DNA from 2 places in the Pseudoduganella aquatica genome. Region 2 is predicted to be linked to the other one. Evidence: predicted binding sites of a transcription regulator. Region 2 holds the regulator's gene; the other holds the start of a gene.
What was found. The regulator sigma-54, encoded in region 2, starts transcription at its own class of promoters, with help from an activator protein. The targets are predictions, from matches to a motif close to TGGCANGNAANCTGCTTT.

Region 1 (3,235 bases), 360 kb from region 2:
ATGACCTGGCGGTTCCCGCCATAAGCGGTGACGCGCAGCTTGCCGCTGTCGCCGCCCGCGATACCGCCGAGCTGCTGTTCCCACGCCGCGCCTATCTGCTGGTGGTCTATGCTTTTGCGGGTGTTGTAGCGTTCCGCGAAGGTGCGCTTGATTGCGGCCGTGTCGCTGGTGTCTATTTCGCCGGCGCGCGGGTCGCGCCGCCAGGTGGCCCAGGTGACGCCCAGCGGATCCTGCGTATTGTCCTGGCGCAGGGCGCTCGCGGTGATGGTCAGCTTGCCGCCTGCGCCGGGCGCCAGCGTGAGCTTGGCGTAGGCCTGGTCGCGCCGTGCGGCGCTGTGGTCGCGGTAGCCGTCCGTGTCGAAGCGCGACGCGTCCAGCACGTAGCCCACATTGCCCGCCTTGCCCTGTGCGTTGACATCCACTTTGCGTGCGCCGTCGCTGCCGGCGGACAGGCTGGTTTCCAGCGTGGGAGGGCCTTCGCCGTCGCGGGTGAACAGCTGCACCACGCCGCCGGCATGGTTGCCGTAGACGGCGGAGAAGGGGCCGCGCAGCACTTCCAGGCGCTCGGCCATGTCGAGGTTGAAGGTGGCGGCCTGGCCCTGGCCGTCCGGCATGCTGGCCGGGATGCCGTCGGCGATCAGTTTCACGCCGCGTACGCCGAAGGCCGAGCGTGCGCCGAAGCCGCGCGAGGAGATCTGCAAATCCTGCGCGTAGTTCTGGCGGTTTTGCGCCACCAGGCCGGGCACGGAGGCCAGCGATTCGGATGCGTTCACGCGCATCTGGCTGTCGCGGATGCGTTCGGCGTCCACCACGTCGATGGCGGCCGGGAAGTCCATGCTGCTGTGCTCCACGCGGCTGCCGCTGACGATGACGACCGGCGCTTCGCCGGTGGCTGCCGCCGCTTGCTGCGCGGCGCCCGCCACGAACAGGGCTGCGACGGCGTTTAAATGAAATCGGTGCTGCATGTTGAATCTCCTTGGTTGAGTTCCGCGCCTGCCTGGCGGGGGCCGGCAAGTCTGCTTCAACCCGTAAGCAATATACCTGCCATCGCTTTTCCTGTGCGCGTGGCATGGCGTTTGCATCGCCTTGCGATCCTCACTGACCTTAAAGGTGCCGCCATGAAAAAATCCTATTGTCCCCGCGCCGCCGGCGTGCTTGCAAGCCTTTCCCTGCTGCTGGCTGTGCAACCCTGCGTCCAGGCGGCCGCGCTGGCTTATGTGCCGAACGAGAAGTCCGGCACGGTGAGCGTGGTCGATACCGCCACCGACACGGTGCTGCGCAGCCTTCAGGCGGGCAAAAGGCCGCGCGGCATTGCCGCTGTTGCGCTGGCCGGCGGCACGCGGCTGTTCGTGACGGACGCCGCCAGCAGCCAGCTGCTGATGCTCGATAGCGCAGGCGGTTCAGCGCCCGCAGCGCTGGCGCTGGGCAGATCGCCGGAAGGCGTGGGCGTGTCGGCCGATGGCCGCTACGCCGCCGTCGCGGTCGAGGAGAGTAACAGCGTCACGCTGGTGGATGCCCGCAGCGGCGCGCGGCTGGCCGACATACCGGTCCAGGGCCGCAATCCCGAGCACGCTGTGTTCAGTCCGGATGGGCGCTGGCTCTATGTCAGCGCGGAGGAAGCCGAGCAGGTGGACGTGATCGACGTGGCGCAGCGGCGCCAGACCGGGGCTGTGGCCGTGGGCCTGCGCCCTCGCGGCATCGGCTTTTCGCCGGACGGCAGCAGGGCCTATATCGCCTGTGAGTTGGTCAACACGGTGTACGTGATCGACACCGCCACGCGCAGCACGCTGGCCAGGATACCGGCTGGGCGCAACGCCAACGGCATCGCCGTGCACCCGAGCGGCAAGCAAGTCTATGTGTCCAACGGCGCGGACGGCACGGTGATGCTGATCGATACCGCCAGCCATATCGTCAGCGCGACCGTGGCCGTGGGCAAGCGGCCCTGGAATATGGCGCTCACGCCGGACGGCGCCAAGCTGTATGTGGCCAACGGACGCTCCAACAGCGTCTCCGTCATCGACACGGCCAGCGCGCGCAAGGTGGCCGACATCGCGGTGGGCGAATTGCCCTGGGGCGTGGCCATCCCCTGAGCGTGACACTTGCCACAGCGGCCATGCAACACCTGTTCAACTTTGGAACAGATTGCGGCGGCGGCAGCGCGGTTTTCGCGGCGCGGAGGGCTGGCACGGTGTTTGCGAAATAGAGGGTGCAAGTCCAACCAACACTGAAGAAAGAGGATGACATGAATCTCGCCGATATCAACAAACTGGGTGTCGCCAACCCTTTCAAGCAACGCTATGACAACTACATCGGCGGCAAGTTCGTCGCGCCGGTAAAGGGCGAGTACTTCGCCAACCTCACGCCGATCACCGGCCTGCCGTTCTGCGAGATTGCGCGCTCCACGGCGGAAGACGTGGAAATCGCGCTGGATGCGGCGCACGCAGCGAAGGAAGCGTGGGGCAAGACCTCGCAGACCGAGCGCGCCAACATCCTGAACAAGATCGCCGACCGCATGGAGCAGAACCTGCAGCTGATCGCCACGGCGGAAACCATAGACAACGGCAAGCCTATCCGCGAAACCATGGCGGCGGACATTCCGCTGGCGATCGACCATTTCCGCTATTTCGCCGGCTGCATCCGCGCCCAGGAAGGCTCGGTCGCGCAGATCGACGACAGCACCTACGCCTACCACTTCCACGAGCCGCTGGGCGTGGTCGGCCAGATCATTCCGTGGAACTTCCCCATCCTGATGGCGGTATGGAAGCTGGCGCCCGCGCTGGCGGCCGGCAACTGCGTAGTGCTGAAACCGGCCGAGCAAACGCCTGCTTCCATCATGGTGCTGGTGGAGCTGATCGGCGACCTGCTGCCGCCGGGCGTGCTTAATATTGTCAACGGCTTCGGCCTGGAGGCGGGCAAGCCGCTGGCCTCGAACAAGCGCATCGCCAAGATCGCCTTCACCGGCGAAACCGGCACCGGCCGCCTGATCATGCAGTATGCCGCGCAGAACCTGATTCCGGTCACGCTGGAACTGGGCGGCAAGTCGCCCAATATCTTCTTCGAAGACGTGATGGCGGCCGATGACGAGTTTTTCGACAAATGCCTGGAAGGCTTTGCCATGTTCGCGCTGAACCAGGGCGAGGTGTGCACCTGCCCTTCGCGCGTGCTGATACAGGAGTCGATCTACGAAGCCTTTATGGAACGCGCGCTGAAACGCGTGGCGGCCATCAAGCAGGGC
Region 2 (3,235 bases):
TGGAAGAAGCGGATGTCGCCGCCGGCGCAAAAGGCCTTCTCGCTGCTGCTGCGGATGACGACGGCGGCCACGGCGCTGTCGTCGCGCCAGGCCAGCAGGGCGGCGGTCAGCGCGCGCACCATGTCGAGGGAGAGGGAGTTGAGCGCCTTGGGGCGGTCGAGGGTGATGATGCCGGCGCCGTTGGCAACCTGGGTGATGACGTGCTCGCTCATGGCTGATTGTCTCTATGATTGTTAGACAGCCATTTTAGCGCGGGCGCAAAAAAGGGCGCCAGATGCGCCCTTTGTTGGGAGTGCCGGTGACCGTCTTATGCGGTGGCGGCTGGCTCGTAGGTGTCCGGGAGATGCTTGATGGCGTCGTGGCCATGCTCCTGCACTTTGGCCTTGTACTTCATGACTTGGCGGTCCAGTTTGTCGATCAGCGTATCGATGGCAGCATACAGGTCTTGCGACAGGCTTTCCACGTACACAGTCTTGCCGGACATGCGCAGGTTGATCTCGGCTTTTTGCCTTTTGTCTTTCTCGGTGAGGTTATCTACAGTCAGGATGACAGCAATATCAATAACTTGATCGAAATGGCGCTTTACCCGTTCCAGCTTGTTCTGCACGTATTCACGGATGGCGGGGGTCACTTCGAGATGATGTCCACTGATGGTGAGATTCATACACACTCCTAAAGATAAGGGCTCATGCGCTATCGAATGTTATTTGAGCGCAGGGGAACCCAAGTAAAACTACAAAGCTTTACGCAGACTTACCGGAGGGATTTTCAAGGCTTCGCGATATTTGGCAACAGTCCGTCGCGCAATTACCATGCCCTGTTCTCCCAGCATGTCCGCAATCTTACTGTCGGATAAAGGATTTTTCGGGTCTTCTGCTCCTGTCAGTTGCACTATCAGCGCCCGTATCGCCGTCGAGGATGCTTCTCCTCCTGCTTCGGTGGCGACGTGGCTGCCAAAGAAATATTTCAACTCAAACATCCCATGCGGAGTCAGCATGTATTTCTGAGTTGTTACCCGAGAAATAGTGCTCTCGTGTAGTCCCAGTGTATCAGCAATTTCACGCAACACAAGGGGTCTCATGGCAACCGCGCCATGGCTGAAAAAGTTCTTTTGTCTTTCTACTATCGCTTGCGCCACGCGCAGTATCGTGTCGAAACGCTGGCGCATATTCTTGATCAGCCACTTGGCTTCCTGCAGCTGCGCGCCCATGGCCGACTCGCCTTTTCCCTGCTTGAGCATGTTGGCGTACAGCGCGTTCACGCGCAGGCGCGGCATCACGTCGTTGTTCAAGGAGACCTGCCAGCCATTGCGCGCCTTCTTCACGATCACGTCCGGCACCACGTAGTCGGACACGTCGGAAGCGAACTCGGCGCCCGGGTGCGGGTTGCACTGGCGGATCACCGCTTGCGCTTCGCGCAGGTCCTCGTCGTCGCAATCGAGGGCTTTTTTCAGCTTGTTGAATTCGCGCTGCGCGAACCAGGCCAGGTGCTTTTCCACGATGCAGATGGCCATGCGTCGCGTGACCAGCGGCACGCCGGGCATGCGCTTGATCTGCAGCGCCAGGCACTCGGAGGCGCTGCGCGCGCCCACGCCGATGGGGTCGAAACTTTGCAGCAGGGTCAGCGCCGTTTGCAGCTCCTCCAGCTCCACGTCCGCCTCTTCCGGCAGGCGCGCATGGATCTCTTCCAGCGGCTCTTCCAGGTAGCCGTTCTCGTCCAGCGCGTCGATGATCAGCTCCATCAGCACGCGGTCGCGCGGCTGCTGCACGGTCACGCGCATCTGCTCCATCAGGTGCTCGCGCAAGGTGCAGTGGCTCGCTTCGAGCTGCGGGCGCGAGTCCTCGTCGTCCGGCGCCTTGCTGCGGCCGGCGTCGCTCCAGTCGGTGTCGGCCTCGGCGCCGCTGGCGCTGTCGCCACCGGCGCCGTCGAAGGGGTCGCCCTCGCCGGCCGGCGCGCTGTCCTGCGCCGGCGCGCCCACGTCGGCCGGCGACGCGTCGGCGCCGTCGGACTGGGTCTGGTTGATGGCGCCGTCGCCGAGCAGGCGCAGCGAGCGGTCCAGCGGATCATCCAGGCGCTCCAGCAGCGGGTTCTCGCCCAGCAGCTGTTCCAGTTCCTGGTGCAGCTCCAGCGTGGACAGCTGCAGCAATCGGATCGACTGCTGCAGTTGCGGCGTCAGCGCCAGGTGCTGAGAGGTGCGGAGTTGCAGTGACTGTTTCATGGGCTGGTTCAGGAATTACATGCGGAAGTGTTCGCCCAGGTAGACGCGCCGCACCGATTCATCGGCGATGATGTCGTCCGGACGGCCGGACGCCAGCACGCTGCCCTGGTTAATGATGTAGGCGCGGTCGCAAATGCCCAGCGTCTCGCGCACGTTATGGTCGGTGATCAGCACGCCGATGCCGCGCTCCTTGAGGAAGCGCACGATGCGCTGGATCTCGATCACGGCGATCGGATCGACGCCCGCGAATGGCTCGTCCAGCAGCACGAAGCGCGGGTTGGTGGCCAGCGCGCGCGCAATCTCCACCCGGCGGCGCTCGCCGCCCGACAGCGACAGCGCGGCGTTCTCGCGCAGCTTCTCGATCTGCAGGTCGGCCAGCAGGCGGTCCAGGCGCTCATTGATCTCCTGCTTGGTCAGCGCCTTGCCGTTGACCTTCTGGATCTCCAGCACGGCGCGGATATTCTCCTCCACCGTCAGCTTGCGGAACACCGAAGCCTCCTGCGGCAGGTAGGACAGGCCCAGGGTGGCGCGCTGGTGGATGGGCATGCTCGACACGTCCACGCCGGCGATGTCGATGCTGCCCGCGTCGGACGGCACCAGGCCCACGATCATGTAGAAGGAGGTGGTCTTGCCGGCGCCGTTAGGCCCCAGCAGGCCCACCACTTCGCCGCATTCCACCTGCAGCGACACGTCGTGCACCACCTGGCGCTTGCCGTAGGACTTCTGCAGTCCGCGCACCACCAGGGTGCTGGTGCAGCTTTGCATTGCTTCAGCCATGGTTATTTCCCCGCTGGCGGTTGCTGGACCGGCGCCGCCGGCGCAGCAGGAGCGGCCGGGGCAGCCGGCTTGGGCGTGGACGGCTGGATCACCATGGTGCCGCGGCCGCCGCCGGTCTTGCCTTCGCCGCTGGCGGTATTGCGCACGCTGAACTGCTCGCGCCGGCTGTCGTAGGAGATGAACTCGCCCGACACTTCGTCGCTCGGCTTGCTGCCTTCCAGGCGGCGCACCTTGGCGCGC

Region 1: KT882_RS05940 (beta-propeller fold lactonase family protein) is a predicted target of sigma-54. The motif match lies at 1,066-1,083, and genes of this name have one in related genera.

Annotation. Positions count from the first base shown of each region.
Region 1 is NZ_CP086370.1:1,361,380-1,364,614, forward strand. Features, by position in the region: gene KT882_RS05935 (TonB-dependent receptor family protein) at 1-965, opposite strand, end outside; gene KT882_RS05940 (beta-propeller fold lactonase family protein) at 1,119-2,090, shown strand; gene adh (aldehyde dehydrogenase) at 2,243-3,235, shown strand, end outside.
Region 2 is NZ_CP086370.1:1,001,639-1,004,873, reverse strand. Features, by position in the region: gene KT882_RS04455 (enoyl-CoA hydratase/isomerase family protein) at 1-212, opposite strand, end outside; gene hpf (ribosome hibernation-promoting factor, HPF/YfiA family) at 308-664, opposite strand; gene KT882_RS04445 (RNA polymerase factor sigma-54) at 734-2,218, opposite strand; gene lptB (LPS export ABC transporter ATP-binding protein) at 2,234-2,995, opposite strand; gene lptA (lipopolysaccharide transport periplasmic protein LptA) at 2,998-3,235, opposite strand, start outside.